DNA from 4 places in the Shewanella sp. HL-SH8 genome. Region 3 is predicted to be linked to each of the others. Evidence: predicted binding sites of a transcription regulator. Region 3 holds the regulator's gene; each other region holds the start of a gene.
The links. Region 3 encodes sigma-54, which starts transcription at its own class of promoters, with help from an activator protein. Its sites were predicted from a motif close to GTTGGCACGNNNNTNGNNT; they were not measured.
Positions count from the first base shown of each region.

Region 1: ACRWQN_RS13755 (molybdopterin oxidoreductase family protein) is a predicted target of sigma-54. The motif match lies at 2,581-2,599, and genes of this name have one in related genera.
Region 2: flhA (flagellar biosynthesis protein FlhA) is a predicted target of sigma-54. The motif match lies at 2,958-2,976, and genes of this name have one in related genera.
Region 4: ACRWQN_RS05585 (P-II family nitrogen regulator) is a predicted target of sigma-54. The motif match lies at 2,847-2,865, and genes of this name have one in related genera.

Region 1 is NZ_CP195039.1:3,118,290-3,123,228, forward strand. It holds gene ACRWQN_RS13755 (molybdopterin oxidoreductase family protein) at 1-2,540, opposite strand, end outside; gene ACRWQN_RS13760 (cytochrome c3 family protein) at 2,865-3,200, opposite strand; gene htpX (protease HtpX) at 3,464-4,327, opposite strand; gene pepE (dipeptidase PepE) at 4,597-4,939, shown strand, end outside.
Region 2 is NZ_CP195039.1:1,795,320-1,800,258, reverse strand. It holds gene flhF (flagellar biosynthesis protein FlhF) at 1-783, opposite strand, end outside; gene flhA (flagellar biosynthesis protein FlhA) at 813-2,912, opposite strand; gene flhB (flagellar biosynthesis protein FlhB) at 3,046-4,179, opposite strand; partial or broken gene fliR (flagellar biosynthetic protein FliR) at 4,191-4,939, opposite strand, start outside.
Region 3 is NZ_CP195039.1:869,896-874,834, forward strand. It holds gene ACRWQN_RS03945 (HPr family phosphocarrier protein) at 1-170, opposite strand, end outside; gene rapZ (RNase adapter RapZ) at 204-1,061, opposite strand; gene ptsN (PTS IIA-like nitrogen regulatory protein PtsN) at 1,058-1,501, opposite strand; gene hpf (ribosome hibernation promoting factor) at 1,504-1,791, opposite strand; gene ACRWQN_RS03965 (RNA polymerase factor sigma-54) at 1,818-3,311, opposite strand; gene lptB (LPS export ABC transporter ATP-binding protein) at 3,472-4,203, opposite strand; gene lptA (lipopolysaccharide transport periplasmic protein LptA) at 4,200-4,787, opposite strand; gene lptC (LPS export ABC transporter periplasmic protein LptC) at 4,774-4,939, opposite strand, start outside.
Region 4 is NZ_CP195039.1:1,244,169-1,249,107, reverse strand. It holds gene ACRWQN_RS05600 (tetratricopeptide repeat protein) at 1-547, opposite strand, end outside; gene ACRWQN_RS05595 (hypothetical protein) at 752-1,072, opposite strand; gene ACRWQN_RS05590 (ammonium transporter) at 1,188-2,438, opposite strand; gene ACRWQN_RS05585 (P-II family nitrogen regulator) at 2,451-2,789, opposite strand; gene nrfA (ammonia-forming nitrite reductase cytochrome c552 subunit) at 3,118-4,512, opposite strand; gene narQ (nitrate/nitrite two-component system sensor histidine kinase NarQ) at 4,806-4,939, shown strand, end outside.

The DNA.
Region 1 (4,939 bases), 2.1 Mb from region 3:
CCAGCTTTAATCTGTTGATGAAGTTGGCTTAATAGCTGACTATTTAAGGTTTTACCAATAAATGCGCCCATAGGTTCTAATGCCACATTCACCGGTTTGTCAGATAACAGTTTCAACGCAATTAACTGCCCTTTTTGGATATTGCATTGAATGTGCAACAGCTGATGCCCAGATTGACTAACTCGCGTTAAGGTCCACTTTAATGAATGGGGCGTGGCTTGATATGCAAAACCATCTTGTTGGTTTTCAAAACCAATATGATGACAAATACCATTGATTAACGTTTGAGCCACTTGCCAACAAAGGCCTGCGGCCGCTTTGTCATGAATGCCAAATACCACCCCTTGTAGGGCTAACGCCACCGGCGATAAAGTGACAGCTTGGCACTTAAATCCAGGTTGCTGTGAAATAGGGTCCACTCGGCTGTCAACAACTTGGTTAACTCCCTGAGTCAGTGAAAACTGCTTTGACCAGTGCATAGACATAGAGGCGACATCGACTGGCATGTCTTTATCTGCGACCACTCGAGCCATTGTAAAAGCTCGGGGCTTTGATTCTGTTTTTTGTTCCGCTTGAATACGGGCTAACCCACCTTCCACTAGATTAAATAAACCCAGTTGTTTTGGATGTAAATGGATCACAGGTTCTGGCACTCTTGCCCTCAGACTTGCAATATGACCTGTTCGTGTCATGGTATGCCACTGATCTCGGCTGCGACCACTGTTGAGCAATAACGCGGGGGTACTTGACTCAATACTATCAACACCATTCACTGATTGCCCTTTGGCTAAGTGAGTTGATACGTTCGCAGGCGTAATAAACTGTGCTTTACCGCTGATAGTAGAAAACTGACCATTTGAAAACACACGCTGATGTTGCTGACCTATTTGTTCAATGCTTGCGACTGGCCACTGTGTTGGCACTAAATCATCATATTGAGTTTTCGTTAATCCAGCGAGTCCGGCAAGATTAAAGTGTTTATCTGGAAAAGCCTGTTTCACTTTGGCACTGAGTAATGCAAATTCGCTAAATACAGCGGCGTTATGTTCGAAATCAAAGCCGTTAAAGCCCATTTTAATCGCCACTTGGCTCACCGCCCACCAATCAGGTTTTGCCTGACCTTTGGCAGTGATAAAGCTGCGTTGGCGGGTAATAGTGCGCTCGCTATTAGTGACTGTGCCACACTTTTCAGACCAGCCTTGGGCAGGAAGTAATATATCTGCCAGCTTAGCTGTATCAGAGTCAGGGCTCACTTCAGACACCACCACAAACGGACAATCGGCTAGTGCTTTGGCAATTTTAGCGCTGTTAGGTAGCGATACCACTGGGTTAGTGCCCATGATCCAAATAGCTTTTATCTTACCATCGGCTAATGCATCAAACATATCGACAGCGGCTAAGCCTTTTTGTTTGGCCACTGTATTACATTGCCAAAAGTCAGCCAGTAACGCCTGCTCACTATCAGCAAATCCCATATGACAGGCTAATTGAGTAGCCAAACCACCTACTTCTCGCCCGCCCATGGCATTAGGCTGTCCGGTCAGCGAAAAGAATCCGGCTCCAACCTGGCCTATTTGACCTAACGCAAGATGACAGTTAATCATTGCATTAGTAATATCGGTACCATTGACTGACTGGTTAACCCCTTGGCAGCTAGCCGTAATAACTTGTTCATGCTGGCTAAAAAGTTGATAAAACTCAATCAAGACCGTATAAGCTATCCCTACAGAGTCGGCAAGCATGTGCAGATCTGCACTGATCTGTTGTGCCTGACCAATCGCGTCAGCAAAACCTTCGGTATGAGCATCAATATAGCTGTGTTCAAGCGTGTTGGTGTCCGCTATAAAACCCAGCAAGCCAATAAATAACGCTAAGTCAGCACCTGGTGCTATCGCCAAGTGTAAATCGGCCTGTTTAGCTGTTGCTGTAGATAAAGGGTCGATAACCACCAGCTTAGCGCCATTGTTCTTTTTTGCAGCTAAAATGCGCTGAAATAAAACCGGATGGGTCCATGCGGTATTAGCACCAATTAATACAATCACTTGGGCGTGTTCAAAATCTTGATAACAACCTGGCACCACATCCTCACCAAATGCACGTTGCATTGCACTCACTGCTGAAGACATACACAGGCGTGAATTAGTATCGACATTAGCGGTTTTTAAAAAACCTTTAGCAAACTTGTTGGCAACATAATAATCTTCGGTGAGTAACTGACCTGATAAATAAAAGGCCACTGAATCTGAACCATATTGATCAATGGTTTGCTGAAATGTATCTGCAATTAATTGTGTAGCTGCATCCCAATCGAGTGGTTTACCTGAGCGTAACTTAGGGTAGCGCAATGTGTTGGGCTGGTTTAGGCTTTCTAATAAACGTTCACCTTTAGCGCATAGCTGACCAAAGTTAGCAGGGTGAACATTGTCGCCTTGCAACGTCAACCCTAAGCCGGTTTCACCAAGTGTGTGTGTTGAATTTTGGCTGATGGTTAATCCACAGCCAACACCACAATATGCACAACTTGATTGAATATCCGTCATTCCTACACCTATCTTCTCGCTACAATAATTGCATTTAATATCGCAACTAGCGTGCCAAATTTATACCGGATTGAAATTAAAGGTTTTTTATATATTTACTTAGGAAAGTAATCGAATATTGCGCAGCCAAAGTGCAACAAGTCGCACCAATGTTGCGCATCTTATTGAAAACAAAGTAATTAAAATACCTCTTTAGAGGTATAAAGATTTAGCAAGGTGGGTTATTTGAAGGCGATAAAACAAAGTAGACAATGATCGATAGTATTGAAAAAATGTCGCAAAAAGTGTTGATATAACACCATCATCAACACATTAGCTTACGCACTATTTAGCCACGCGACCATCATCGTGGCAGGCTTCGCAAGCAGGTTGTTCACCTACATTCACTTCATGTACCGCATGACAATCGACACACATCAACATGCCATCATGCGGTTTATGGTTATCATTCATTTTAGCTAATGAACCATGGCAACTTTGACATTGTTCAAATTCATATCCACCGTCAACCGAAGGTTCTTCATTTACATGACAGCTTTCACACCCGTTCATGCCGGCATGAAAATCAGCTAAGTTTTCCTCTGCGGCAGACGCGCCAATTGAAAAAGGGAGCACAGCAAAACAAACAGCGAATAGGGAACATAAGAAAATATTTTTCATATCAACCTCTTTTTATCCACGCTAGCCACAATGGTATTGAATAAAGGTCATTATTCATGATTGAGACCTTATATGGATGATTTTTTTAGCTTAAATCCAATTTAGTCGAACTACCGTACTTAAGCAACTATCATGTTATAACAAGACTTTAGCATTGAAGCTAAACTTGAAACGAGCGCTACATCAATACATCCATAATAAAAGTTATAAAAAAAACTGGAGCACAATGCTCCAGTTTAGTGGTGTTTATTTTACCGGCAATATTAGCTGTTCTTTAAAGCCGCAATGCGTTTTTCTAGTGGTGGATGGCTCATCATAAACTCAGCCATAGAACGCTTACCGCTAATACCTAACGCTGACATTTGAGCTGGCATTGCACCTGCTTCTGGGCCCGTTTTTAAACGTTCAAGCGCAGCGATCATCTTATTCTTACCCGCTAAACGTGCAGCACCTTCATCGGCTCTAAACTCACGTATACGAGAGAAGTAAGCCACAATGATTGAAGCTAAGATACCAAACAGCATATCTAATACAAACACCACGGCCATATAGGCAAACATACCTAAACCTTCACCTTCTTCACTGTTACTAGAGACAACATTATTAATAATACCCGCAACGACGCGTGCTGCAAAAATAACGAACGTGTTCACTACACCTTGAATTAGCGTTAACGTTACCATGTCACCGTTAGCAACGTGGCTAACTTCATGGGCTAGAACGCCTTCAATTTCATCCTGGGTCATGCCATAAAGTAAGCCTGAGCTTACCGCAACCAGTGAATTATTCTTACTTGGGCCAGTAGCAAACGCATTCATTTCAGGTGATTGGTAAATTGCCACTTCTGGCATTTTTATACCTGCTTGCTCAGCTTGACGAGCAACGGTTTCAACTAACCAGCGTTCAGTATTATCACGTGGATTGGTGATCACTTCACAACCCATGGTTTTCTTTGCCATCCATTTTGAAATGGCTAAACTGATAAAGGCGCCACCAAAACCGAAAATGGCAGCAAACACTAATAATCCACTCATCGTAGAAGTGTTAACTCCTAGAATAGACATTACAATTGAGGCCACTAGCAAAATTGCCATGTTGGTCGCAATTAACAAAAAGATACGCTTCATTTTAGCTCCTGTGTTGGCAAGATTGCCGATATCAATACATTCTACAGACATAATATGTCCGGTAAAATGATTTTCAAGGTATTGTAGATTAAATATGATTTAATCAACCAAGATACATTATTACTCGCAGATTTTAGGTACAGATACTTAATTGAAACTTAAATGTCGCGACACAAAAACCGGAAAGTCATCTCTATTATCTTGCTGCTATTAACTTTGTTAATATGGGGATAATCGACTGTGGTTATTGAAGAAAAAAAGGATATTTTATGTCAGTGAATGCTTTATTATTGAGCGCTTCTAGAGTGGGTGACACCCCGTATTTACACCATGCTGTTGAGCTTATAAAACCATTGTGTATAGCAGGACAAAAATGGCTGTTTATTCCTTATGCAGGTGTTGGTATGAGCTACAGTGAATATTTGGAAAAAGTTCGCCAAGGCTTAGCTGATTTACCCATCAGTATTAGTAGTATTGATGAATACGGCGATCCAAAACAAGCCATAAAAGATGCCGATGGTATTTTTATTGGTGGCGGTAATACGTTCCAATTACTCAATGAATTATATCGTTATGATTTAGTTCACCTGATTAAACAGCAGGTCAGTGAAG
Region 2 (4,939 bases), 930 kb from region 3:
TGTCGTTTTACCAACACCAGTTGGTCCAACAAAAGCCACAACGCCTCCGCGCTTTACAATATCATCACCTTGGTTATCAAGTAAGTTAGCCAAACTTTGTGGTAATGAACGCACTAATTCCGCTGGATTATAGTGTTGACTCAAAGATGAAAGTTTAGCTGAAACGGGTGCTGAAAACTCTGCAGCAAGTAGTTTACTTTCAAGCATAGCACCCACAGGATCTTTCCGCTTTTTTTGTTCAGTCATCAATGAAGATACTTGATGAGTCAGTAAGTTACGTAATGAAGCCATTTCTTCACGAAGCGCATCCATTTCGGTCGAACTGACCTTATTATTTTTTGACTGCTTATCAAATCCAGCTTGTTGCTGATATTGGGGTTTAGCTGGCTTCGCCTCAGCTGTCACGCCTTGTAATTGGCGCGCCCATTCAGGTAAATCAGAGTCATCTTTTTTAGGAGGCATTTGCTGACTTAAGCGGCTTTGTTGTTTCTCTAACAACGCTTGTAATGAATCTGCCGCTGGCGGTGGATTAATTTTTGTCTTTGCCTTGATTACAGAGTTAGATGCAAGTGATACGCGATCCTCACTTAGATCCATAAAGCCTGGAGTCGGTGCCGCCATAGCGGCACTCGCCTTAGGCTCATCGTAATCAACGGCGGCGACAATCTCGATCCCGCCTGCCACTTTTTTATTCGACATAATGACAGCGTCAGAGCCAAGGGTCTCTTTTACTTGCGCTAATGCTGCGCGCATATCTTTGGCAAAAAATCGTTTAATTTTCACTTACGCACCTCTTTTATCTGACGTTATCACTATTGGCCAACAGATGAAACAATCCGTATCTGTTTCTCATCTGGAATTTCTTGATACGAAATTACCCTTAAATTTGGAATAGTGTACTTAACAAATCGTGACAGAGTTGAACGTAGCATGCCTGATGTCAATAAAATGGCTGGCTGACCGACCATTTCTTGTTTCTGTGAAGCATCAAGTAATGACTGCTGCATGCGTTCTGCAAGGCCTGGTTCAATATTTGGCCCCTCTCCCCCTGTCGCCTGCATAGACTTATGCAACATTTGTTCCAACTCTGGAGCCAAAGTAATGACGGGGATTTCTAGCTCAGGTCCGGATATTTCTTGCACAATCATACGTTTTAGCGCGATTCGAACTGCAGCGGTAAGTACTTCAGTATCATTACTTTTGGTGCCGTATTCCAGCAAAGTTTGCACTATAGTACGTAAGTCACGCACAGACACGCCTTCATTCAATAGATTTTGCATTACTTTAACCACATTACCTAGCGACATTACATCCGGTATAAAGCCATCAACAAGTTTTGGTGACTGTTTAGAAAGCATGTCCATTAATTGTTGTACTTCTTCATAGCCTAATAACTTAGCAGCATTATTACTGAGTAATTGGCTGATATGAGTTGCTACCACAGTTGCAGTATCTACCACTGTATAGCCTAGTGTTTGCGCATGCTCACGTTGCTCTGGTGCAATCCAAACGGCTTCTAGCCCAAATGCAGGATCGGTAGTTTCTATGCCATCAAGCTTGCCATAAACCTGCCCAGGGTTAATGGCTAACTCACAATCATGCCTCACCTCAGCCTCACCAACCACCACGCCCATTAAATGAATACGATATGAATTTGGCGATAAATCGAGATTGTCACGAATATGCACTGCTGGCACTAGAAAACCTAACTCTTGTGATAGCTTTTTACGCACCCCTTTAATTCTACTTAATAACTCTCCACCTTGACCTTTATCAACTAAGGGGATGAGTCTATATCCGACTTCTAAACCGATAGTGTCAACGTGACGAACATCGTCCCAACTTAAATCTTTTGGTTCTTTATCTTTAATATCTGGCGGGCCTTTTTTGACAAGCTCTAATGCTGCGGATTTTCTATCATTAATACGTTTGTTAACAAAATAAGCCGCACCGGCTGTCAAAAATGCAAAACTGATAAAGGCAACATGTGGCATACCAGGTACAATACCCATAACAAATAACAAACCTGCTGCAATAGCTAACGACTTAGGCTTGTCAAACATCTGACTCATCATCATCTGGCCCATGTCACCAGATTCATTTTGACGAGTAACCATTAGAGCAGCTGCAATTGAAAGTAGTAAACCAGGTATTTGAGCGACTAGACCATCACCAATAGTCAGTAGAGTGTAAACTTCTACTGCACTAGAAAAATCCATTCCATGCTGAACCATACCAATGACGAAGCCGCCCAACATGTTAATCACCAAAATCATAATACCGGCTATGGCATCGCCTTTTACAAATTTTGAGGCACCGTCCATCGCACCATAAAAGTCTGCCTCGCGAGTGACTTCTTCGCGACGAATACGCGCTTGATCTTGATTTAAAATGCCAGCGTTCAAGTCAGCATCAATGGCCATTTGTTTACCGGGCATAGCATCCAAGGTAAACCGCGCACTGACCTCTGAGATACGACCTGCACCTTTAGTAACAACAGCAAAGTTGATAATAATCAAGATTAAAAATACAACTAAGCCAACAGCATAGTTACCACCAATAACCACTGAACCGAAGGCTTCAATGACTTTACCCGCCGCGTCGCCACCATTATGACCTTCTAGTAATACCACTCGAGTTGAAGCCACATTTAAGGCAAGTCTTAGTAAAGTAGCCACTAAAAGTACTGTGGGGAAAGCGGCGAAATCGAGTGGCCTGTCGGTATAAATAGCGACAAGCAGCACGACTAAAGCCAGTGCAATGTTGAATGAAAACAAGATATCTAATAAGAATGGCGGGATCGGTAAAACAATCATCCCTAATGCCGCCAACACTAACAGAGGCGTACCAATTCCTTTAAAGGTTGATGGTCGGATTTGTTTAAATTGCCCGAAAACTGCTTTTACATCCATTCGCGAAAGCCTTTTACTGATGAATTTTTGACGCGTACAGTCAAATAGCAAGAATTAAGCCAACAAAAAAATTCAATCATAATTTGATAATAGAATCTATTTACTAGGATTAAAAAACAATCTAAGAGTGTTATTAATGCTTTAGTTCATCCGGAATGGGTTGTTTTAACGGGACTGGTATAGGACGACGCCCCTTACCTTTTTGGTATTGTTTTAACTGAAATACATATGCAAGCACCTGAGCAACAGCGGTAAATAAGCCTTCTGGCACTTGTTGACCTACTTTTGTTGTATGATAAATAGCCCTTGCTAATGGTGGTGCAGACACAATCGCAACGTTATGCTCACGAGCGATTTCACGAATTTTAAATGCAACATCATCAACTCCTTTAGCAATTAAAAATGGTGCGGAGGAGCGGGCAACATCATATTTAACCGCTACAGCATAGTGTTCAGGGTTGACCACAATAACATCAGCATTGGGCACTTCGGCCATCATCCTTGTTTGCGCCATTTCTCGTTGCAGTTGTCTGACACGGCCTTTAACTTCAGGTTGGCCTTCAGAATCTTTGTACTCGTCTTTAATTTCTTGTTTGGTCATTTTAAGTTGTTTATTGTGATTCCAAATTTGAAACGGTACATCAATAATCACAATGATTAGCATCGAGGAACATAACAGAATAAACATCCATACTAATAAATCTAAAGCATGGTAAACGTTGCCAGGTAAATGGTCGCTAGACAACATTAAAATATCGTAAAAATAGAACTTTAGTAAGAAATACGCAGCAATGGCTACTACCGAAAATTTGGCTATACCCTTAGTTAACTCCACTAACGCCTGCGTTCCAAACATTCGCTTAAATCCACTAACGGGACTCATTTTACTGCCCTTGGGCATAAAAGCTTTTACAGAAAAAGACAAGCCACCTAAAACGATATTGCCCAAAAAAGATACCAAAGCGAGCAAAGCAATAAAACTTACCAAAGGCCAAGCAAGCTCATTGCCCACCACGCCCCAAATTCGATACATCGAATTAGTATCAAAGATTTGATCTCGCTCCATGGTAAAAATTTGTTTCATTATGGTATATAAACTTTTGGCGATAGCAGGCCCAGTCATAGCAAAGCCAACCGATGCAGCAAGTAATACCGCAGCAGTGCCTAACTCTTTAGAGCGAGCAACCTGACCTTTTTCACGCGCCTGTTCAAGACGCTTACTGGTGGGCTCTTCTGTGCGTTCTTGACCACTGTCAGCTTCTGACATTTACTGTGTCCTTAAAAAGCAACATCACCATCAATTTGGCATTGCAGTTGTAAAATATCACACATCAATAATTGGGCTGCTAACCATACTTCATCAAAATGTGCCATGATAGGACCTAATGTTAGCCACAATATCACTAATCCGCTAACCATGGTGACTGGAAAACCTATTGAAAAGATGTTCAACTGTGGTGATGCACGGGTCATTACACCAAAAGATAAATTGATCAATAATAACGCAACAATGGCTGAGATAGACATAGTTAGTGCCGCGCCGAACATATAAGATCCCCATTCAGCAAGATTTTTATAGGTGGTAATATTAATACCTTCTGCCGATACTGGAATAGTTTCAAAACTGGCGACAATCATTCTAAACATTAGTAAGTGACCATCAACAGCTAAAAATATTAACGTAGCAAGAAGCAAGAATATATTACCCACCACAGGGGTTTGCTCACCAGAGCCCGGATCAACCATTGATGCAAAACCTAAACTGGTTTGCATACCAATAATATGTCCTGTCAGCACGAATGTTTGCATCATCATCACACTCACAAAGCCCATTGCAGTACCAATTAAAAGCTGTTGTAAAGTAATAAACACTGAGCTAAGTGCAAATAGCTCTACATTTTCAACAGGGGGAGTACAGGCACAATGGCAAACGTAAATGCCATTGAGAAAAGTAATCTGACGCGAGAGGGCGTTGTATTGGCGCCAAAGACAGTCATGGTCATCAACATGGCTGATATGCGAAAGAG
Region 3 (4,939 bases):
CTTTCAAGCATTAATAAGCCTAAAACACTGGCGGCGCTGGCCTTTTTATCACCCTGGATCAGGGTAACATTGGCATTGAATGCATTAGCAAGAATAGCCAGTTTGGTCGCCGCTCGTGCGTGTAAACCAAGCTTGTTTGATATGATGACTTGGCGCTGTAAAAGACTCATTTAGTTAAGTTCCGACAAGTAACTTTATTGCGATTATTTGTGCTTATTTATAAGCTCTCGGTGCCTTGCTTGAACAACATGTTTTTTACCACTTGAAAAACGTTTAGCAAGCTGGTCGGCGATATAAACTGAACGATGCTGGCCACCAGTACAACCAATAGCTATGGTTAGGTAGCTGCGGTTATTGCGCTCTAAGTGGGGCATCCATGTTTCAAATAGGTTTTCTATTTGCCAAATGAATTTATTTACCAGCGGTTGCTGGCCAAGAAATTCCTGTACGGGTTCATCTAATCCAGTAAAGGGGCGTAATTCTATTTCCCAATGTGGGTTAGGTAAAAAGCGTACATCAAACATAAAATCGGCTTCGGCAGGCATGCCATATTTAAAACCAAATGACTCAAAATTGATCACTAACTCTTTATCAACACTGCCCATTAAAATTTCACGTACTTGATCACTAAGTTGATAAATATTTAGCTTAGATGTATCGATAAAATGGTCTACGTATTCAGAAATAGGCGCTAGTAGCTCACCTTCAAATTGAATCGCATCTTGTAGGGACATATTCTTTTTCGATAAAGGATGTAGTCGTCGGGTTTCACTGTAACGTTTTAGTAGTGCCTCATCACTTGCCTGTAAAAAAAAGCTTATGACTTCCGTATCGTCAGATAACCACGCTAGCTGCTGCTGTAATACTTTACCTTGCTCTTCTATATTTCGAACATCAACACTTATAGCCACCAGTTCATTGGTGTTTCTAAGCTGTTCTAATAGCCGTCCAATTAAGGGCAGTGGTAAGTTATCAACGCAATAGTAACCTAGGTCTTCTAGTACCCTAAGTGCGACAGATTTACCTGAGCCCGAACGACCGGATACAATGACTAATTTCATGCTGTGATAACCTGATAGAGTTCAGTTGAGTTACTTGCTTTTCGTAACTGCTTAAGAATATGTTTATCCGATAACTTTTCAGCCATTGAGGATAGGGTACTGAGATGTTGCTGACACTGGTCTGCTGGCACCAGTAATGCAAATAAGAGATCCACTGGTTGTTTGTCGATAGCATCAAATGAAATCGCTTCTTCGCACTTTATAAAAACCGCGATAGGGCGAACGATGGACGTTAAACGACCATGCGGGATTGCAATGCCAGAGCCTATTCCTGTGCTACCCATTTTTTCTCTGGCCACTAGGCTTTCAAAAATCTCTTGTGAAGAGAGGGATGGGTACTGGGCTGCAGCTAAATCGCTGATAAGCTCCAGTACCTTTTTCTTACTGCCCGGTGTGGCACAGGAGGTGCATTCCGGCTGCAGGATGGTACTAAGTTCCATCATTAATGCTTAGTTAATTTCTCTTTGTGTTTAATGACCTGACGATCGAGTTTATCAATCAGGGCGTCTATAGCGTGATACATATCAGCATGTTCAGATGTCGCAAATACCTCAGCTCCATTCAAGCTGACTTTTGCTTCAGCTATCTGTTGTTGCTTTTCGACATTTAATACTACGTGGACATTATTGATCTGATCGAAATGTCGTTCAAGTTTTGTAAACTTACTTGTGACATATTCTCTTAGTGATTCAGTAATTTCAATATGATGACCCGTTAAGGTGATTTGCATATTTATCCTCCAATTGCCTAGGTAGATTATAAACTCTTACGTTGGTTTGAGGGAGGGATCATCATCGCTTCGCGGTATTTCGCTATGGTGCGACGTGCAACATTAATCCCTTGTTCTGCCAGAAGATCTGCCATTTTACTGTCGCTTAGTGGTTTTTTCTGGTTTTCAGCAGCAACCAGCTTTTTAATAAAAGCTCTAATTGCTGTAGACGAACATTCTCCGCCATCATCAGTACTGACATGGCTAGAGAAAAAATACTTAAGTTCGAACAGTCCGCGCGGTGTGTGCATATACTTTTGTGTGGTGACACGCGAAATAGTGGACTCATGCATTTCGACAGCTTCAGCTATGTCATTCAACACCATAGGCTTCATGGCTTCAGCACCGTACTCAAAAAAACCTTGCTGAAATTGCACAATACAATTGGATACTTTAAGCAGGGTGTCGCTGCGGCTTTCTAAGCTTTTGATAAACCATTTGGCTTCTTGTAAGTGACCTCGAATAAATTGAGTGTCTGTTGAACTCTTACTGCTTTTTGCCATGGCGGCATATTGTTGATTAATACCTATTTTTGGCATGTTATCAGGGTTCAATTCAACCACCCAACGGCCATTCTTTTTGGTCACTGACACGTCTGGGATAACATATTCATCATCCGGTGGGGTGATCATCGTGCCAGGACGTGGATTTAAAGATTGAATTAATTCAATTGCTTCGCGCAGCTCATCTTCTTTTAGCTTAGTTTTGCGCATGAGTGTGCGAAAATCACGTCCAGCAATCAAATCTAAATAATCTTTGATTAACATTCTGGCATTATCAATATGGGGCGTGTCTGGGGCAAACTGAACAAGTTGAATCAATAAACATTCACTTAAGCTACGTGAGGCGACACCCAGAGGGTCGAAATGTTGTATACGTTTTAGTACCGCTTCGACTTCGTCTAATTCGACAGAATCATCGCCCATAGCTTCTAAAATATCTTCAGTACTTTGGGTGAGATAACCTGTGTCATCAATGGCATCAATAATGGCTGTGGCAATAGCGAGGTCTGTTTCAGAAAAAGGCGTTAGATTTTTTTGCCATTCTAAATGCTCGTATAATCCTTCGGATGTTTCACCTTGGAAGGGCATGTCATCATTTGGCATGCTGCCAGAACCCGAACCAGGGCTTGCCATTGGGGAGGCGCTGTACACTTCATCCCAGGTAGTGTCCATTGGCAAGTCTTCAGACATTTGCTCTTTAGTCATTGACTCTGCGGTGTCGACATTTGAAGTGTCTTTTTCGACTACAGGTGCGCTTACTTCATTGAAGTCAGTTTCTGATAGGTCTTTTGAGTTATCATTTTTGTTGCTAAGTGCTGAAAATTCATCTTCCATTTCAAGCAAAGGATTGGAATCTAATACTTGTTGAATTTCTTGCTGTAACTCCAAAGATGATAACTGCAGCAAACGTATAGCTTGTTGCAGCTGTGGGGTCATAGTGAGGTGCTGACCCATTTTAAGTTGGAGTGAAGCTTTCATTACTGCTGATCCCTAGAAGAATTCGGCTTTCTACACTGATTAAAGTGAGTGATAGTCGCAATTTTTTAACAAATGGTTTTACTTTACCTATACACGATCAATTAACTTAGTCGCCAGAAACATTTTGCCAAGCAAGTGCTTCAGATCCTATTTAGATTAACTATAGCTTGAATTGTTCGCCTAAGTATACTGCTCGAACTTGCTGATTGTTGAGTACTTCAGTTGGGGTGCCTTCGGCAATCAAATTCCCCTGGCTAACAATATATGCCCGCTCACACACATCAAGTGTTTCACGGACATTATGATCAGTAATTAATACGCCTAGGCCACGGTGTTTGAGTTGCAGAATAATTTTCTTAATATCAATCACTGAAATAGGGTCAACACCCGCAAAGGGCTCATCTAACAATATAAATTTAGGATTGGCTGCTAAAGCGCGTGCAATTTCTACCCGTCGTCTTTCACCACCAGATAGCGACATGCCTAAGCTATCGCGAATATGGGTAATATGGAATTCTTCTAAAAGATGCTCCAGTTCCTGAATTCGCTCATCCGAAGTCATCGATTTTCGGGTTTGCAACACGGCCATAATATTATCGTGCACACTGAGCTTTCTAAAAATACTGGCTTCTTGTGGTAAATAGCCAATACCTTTTCGCGCACGTAAATGCATTGGGTCAGCAGTTAAGTCATCGTCATCAATTAAAATGCGGCCATGGTCACTTTTGACTAAACCAACAACCATATAAAACGTGGTCGTTTTACCTGCGCCATTGGGACCAAGTAGTCCGACAATTTGGCCTGTTTTTACAGTTAAGCTGACACTTTTAACCACTTGACGGCTTTTATAGCTTTTGGCTAAGTTCTCAGCTGTTAAGGTAATTTGGGTCATTGGTTACCTTGCTTTTTTAACGGGATTTCAGGTAATTTTTGTGCTGGTGACTCATCATTTTGGAAATTTTCCGGTTGAATAATGGTAATAACACGATCTTCACCTTTACCGGTACTTTCAGCGATAAGTTCCTGAGCATTGATATTGTAACGGATCACGTTACCAGTCACTTTACTGCCTGCTTGATCTAGCTTAGCGTTACCGGTTAATAACAGTCCAGTTGTTGCTAAGTCATAACGAATTTCATTGGCGCTTGCTGTACCTATGCGACCATCATCAAGTTCTTGTGAAAATGTAGCAGGGTTACCGGTCGCAATGAGCGTTTTAGTCTGGCCGTTTTCAGCTGAAAATGCCCGCAGTTCATCGGCTTCGATATTGATCGAGCCTTGGGTAATTTTTACTGGGCCGTTAAAAATAATTTGATTATTTTTAACGTCTGCTCGTTGACTTACGGCAGCAATTTTAAGCTCTTGCTTCAAATCGCCTTCTTTAGCTACGGCGTTGCCTGCTAATACACTAATCGCTAAAGTGCAAATAACACTGCTTTTACCGAGCAATGTGGTTAAAAACTTAATGTGGTTCATATGTCCCTTCTACCTGGCTGAGTAAGGTAATTTGTTCTGCATTGAGATCGGCAAATAGCCCTAAGCCTTGAATAATAAAACCATTACCTTTAATGGTAACTGACTCTTCAGAACGACCTATCATAGTGTTTAAATTAAAGGTGACTTGTTGA
Region 4 (4,939 bases), 370 kb from region 3:
CAAAACCACGCACAGCCCTTTCAGGTAGAAAATCAACTAATATCTTGCTGTCACGAAATGAAACAGTATTAGCATCAGTAGTGGCGACTAAGAATAAATTAACATGGCCATTTACAAGATAAAATCCACCTCGTCTATCCCAAACAGGCTCAACATCAATATCTTGAAATTCTACAGGTATATTAAACACATCCGCTAATGCGGCTGATAATACTACCAGCGACATACAGTTGCCCTGCCGATTAATGGCCGTTTCACTGGCAGGGCGTGTGTAATGGTCTCGGTATTCAAAGCCGCCATTTTGCGCTCCAATATATTGGGCCAGCCACTGGTGAATAGGCATTTTTCGATGTTGAGTGGCATTGTCTCTTGAATAAACTTGCTTTATTTGGGCGACATAAGAAGAAGGTAAGCTATAAATTTGCTCAGGTGAGATGATCTCAGTTGTGGTAAATAGCTCGTCATGAAATAGTGATTCCAAATCAATGGGCTCTACTGAAACAGACGTGGACTGACAGCCAGACAGTGGCAAAAAAAGTGCAAACATTACCAATATAGGTAACACTCTTTGCTTAAGTTGATGTAAGCCAGTAATAGGATTGACGTACTTTTGAAAGGTAATAGACCACATAACCCAACCCTCTTAATCGAAATACGAATAAGGTAAGTTTAGTCAAGTAAACCCTTTTCAGCCAAAAAGACGTGAATTTAACAACGGGCATCCACCAGTTCAACTCAGATTAACAGAGTACTATTTAGGTTGTGCTGGATGCTTAGGCGGATCTATTTTAATAAATAACTCTTTATTTTGATAGTCATACGGACGATAAGCAAAGCCATTACAGCTAAAATATCGATACGGCAAAGCAAATGGAATACAGCCCACTGGCAGGGCCTGTAAAATTTCAATTTGCTGCTGCATTCTGAGCGCCTCTTGCCATTCGAACTCTTTAGCAATTTGATCGCGAACGGCAAAAGCATCAAATTGTTCAGATGACTTTCTTACTACAACTTGCCCTGCGCTAAGTGAATAACTGACCATAGAACTTATCGCGATTACCGTAAAAGTCATAAAGTGATTGAAGGTATTCATAGGCCGTCTCAAATGATGTCATAAACAATAAATCTAGCACATAAAAAAACAGAGCCCTAAAGGACTCTGCTTAAATATTACGACACTTGTAAAATTAGCTACCGTTTTTTACGCTAACAAACTCAGGATAAGCGTCAATACCACAGTCAGATGCATCCATACCGACATACTCTTCCTCTTCACTAACACGAATACCCATAGTCACCTTGAGAACAAACCAAACTAAAAGTGACGCTGAGAATACCCAGCCAAAGATAACTGCTGCACCGAATAACTGCGACCCAAAGCTTGCATCAGCATTTGATAATGGCACTAGCATTAGTCCTAATAAACCTGCTACTCCATGAACTGAGATTGCGCCCACTGGATCGTCAATTTTGATACGGTCAAAACCAATAATTGAGAAAATAACCACACCACCAGCAACTAAGCCAATGACACCAGCCATAACAAGTGAAGGCGATAATGGATCTGCCGTAATTGCCACAAGACCTGCTAAAGCACCGTTTAATATCATAGTTAAATCAGCTTTACCCCACACCACTTTACACACAATCAAGGCGGCTATAGCACCGAATGCGGCGGCGGAGTTAGTGTTGACGAAAACCTTAGCCACGGCTGACGCATTTTCAGCATCAGACACCAATAACTGTGAACCACCGTTAAAGCCAAACCAACCCATCCACAGAATAAACATCCCTAAGGTTGCCATTGGTAAATTAGAGCCTGGAATTGGATTAACCTGGCCGTTAGCACCGTATTTGCCTTTACGAGCACCCAGTAATAATACACCAGCAACAGCCGCTGCTGCACCCGCCATGTGTACTATGCCACTGCCCGCAAAATCAACAAAACCAGCTTCTGATAAAAATCCACCGCCCCAAGTCCAATAGCCTTCAACAGGATAAATAATCGTCGTCATAAACACTGAAAATGCCAGGAAAGCCCATAACTTCATGCGTTCTGCAACTGCACCCGATACAATCGACATCGCGGTAGCAACAAATACAACTTGAAAGAAAAAGTCAGACTCTAATGCGTGGTCAGCATCAGCAGCTTGCGAACCAATTAATGCTCCAAATGAAGGAATAATACCGCCTTCAGCGTTGTCGACATACATGATGTTATATCCAACAAGCAGGTAGGTTACACAAGCGATAGCATATAGACATACGTTTTTAGTTAAAATTTCAGTGGTATTTTTTGAACGTACTAAGCCAGCTTCCAACATGGCAAACCCTGCAGCCATCCACATCACTAATGCACCAGAGATCAAAAAATAGAAAGTATCTAATGCAAAGCGTAACTCGCTAACAGTTAGTCCTAATTTTGCTAATTCTTCCATTATCATTGCCCCTTATAATGCTTCGTTATCAACTTCACCGGTACGAATACGCACGGCTTGTTCTAAATTAGTTACAAAAATCTTACCGTCACCAATTTTGCCGGTATGCGCTGCAGTGGTAATAGCCTCAATTAACATATCTAGGTTTTCTTCTTTAGTGGCTATTTCTAATTTTACTTTAGGTAAAAAATCAACTTGATATTCAGCACCACGATAAAGCTCAGTGTGACCTTTTTGACGACCAAAACCTTTCACCTCAGTAACTGTCATACCCTCAATGCCCATACCAGCTATTGCTTCACGGACATCATCCAATTTAAATGGTTTGATGATTGCGCTGACGAGTTTCATCCCGACCTCCAAAAATTAATAAAATATGAATTTGTTATATATTTGTTGATAAAACAGATTCAATCATCAGGCCAGTTTTTTAAGTTAATGTTTTAAATAGAAATAGAGTAAATTTTCAATAAAAATAGCGACAATTTAGCACCATAATGGTGCACTAAAAACTAGGCCGCTTGATATTGGTGCAGCTCTACGATGAAATGAGCGAAGAAAAGATTAGTGTTAGCCAAGTGATAAACCGCATAAAAAAAAGCCCTCTTTCGAGGGCTTTACTAAAGCATTTAGCTAATTCAAGTTAACTCTTCAAAGTTGCCTTGAGTAAACTTACAACTTACTTATAAGTCGCTTCGCGTTTTTTTGCTTCTTCTTGCCATTTAGGCACTAGATTTTTCTTGAATGCTTCTTTTTCTGCATTCATTGTTTTCATGTCCATGCCTAATGCTGCTTGCGCTTTTGCTTTAGTCGACGTGTCAGGATAAGCAATGGGTTGCTTAACACCTTTAGCCGCCAATAGGTGAGCAAGCTTAATACGTGCATTAGCCGCTTTATCAACCGCGGTGCCTAAAATACGTAACGCTTCATCAGCTGCGTGAGCCGCAACACCATGTGATGCAGTTGCATAGTCCCAACGCCACTGTGAATGACGGATATCCATAAGGATAGGCTTCATTTCAGCTTCAGTTGCACCCGCATCCCAAGCCGCTTTTGCTTCAAAGTGAGCTTTAACTAATTGTGCTTCAGCACTGGCTTTAAGTTCACCTACTTTTTGCTTGCGTTCATTAGTTAAATTAACCATGAACTCTTTGCTTTGGCTATGGCAGGTAGCACAGGTTTCATCAAAACGATCGAACGGATTACCCACTTTGTGATCGGTAAACTTACCTTTACCATTTGCTTTAGCCACTTTAGGCATATGACAATCTGTACAGGTTACGTTGTTTTTTCCGTGCACACCTGCTTTCCAAGTTTCATAACCTGGATGCTGTGCTTTAAGCATAGGAGTTCGAGATACAGCATGGGTCCAATCAGAGAACTCCATATTGTCGTAGTAAACTTCCATTTGCTCAACAGTAGTTCCCATATCCCACGGGAACTTCACAAAACCAGGTTTATCAGCGGTTTTCTCGAAGTAGTACTCTACATGGCACTGCGCACAAACCATAGATTGCTTATCTTTACGTGACGCTTTATCAAAAGGTGTGCCAATTGCACCTAATGCACGATCGACATATGGACGAGAGATGCGTAATTTAGGCGATCCTTTTTCATGACAGTCACTACAACCGATTGTGTTAACAATTTCAGGTCCGCCTTTAGCCCATTTGCCCGTAAAATAGCCATCTTCGCCTTGCTCTTCGATTACACGGGGAACATCTGGACTTTTACAACTCCAACATGCCATCGGCATTGGGCCGTCTTCAGCATTTTTAGGGGCGCCAGTACGTAATGTGTTAGTGACGTCAGTAACCGCATAATGGTGACCACGTGGTGCATTATAATCTTTTGCGAAACCGTAACCTGCCCATAAAACCACTAAGCTAGGTACCTCTTCCAGCATATCAACAATTTCTTTACTTTCGCTGGTATCATGCCAAGACTCATACTGAGCAGAATACTTATCTTTATATACTTCACTGCGGGGTTCAGTCTTATCACTTGCTATTGCACCAGCAGCTAAAAAGCTGGTCGCAATGACTGCACTTAATACAGTATTTGTTATGTTCATCTTCATCACCTTCACTCCGTGTTACTTTATAATTAATTTATAACCACGATCTTTCCAAGGTCAAAATTAGCTATTTAAGCCTTAATTAAGAATACCCCTTTCGGGGTATAGAGATAGAAGTATGCGCCAGATCAATATGTGAACGTGTTGTATCTCACATTTTTTCAATTCTGTTAATGTATTAAAGCGCTAGCTAATGTAGAACTCTCTTTTCACCTGTGTTTCAGTGGTGTTTTAAGTAGATAAACATGTCACACTAATTCAGCTGAAAAACGTCATAAAATGGATCGAAAATGTTAAAACGCGGTAGTTTAACCTCTACGATACTGGGAGTAATGTTAGTGCTAATCTTACTTTCTTCAAGTTTAGCTGTGTACTCAATTATTAATTTATCATTCAGCATTGGTGATGCCCGAGCAATCAATGC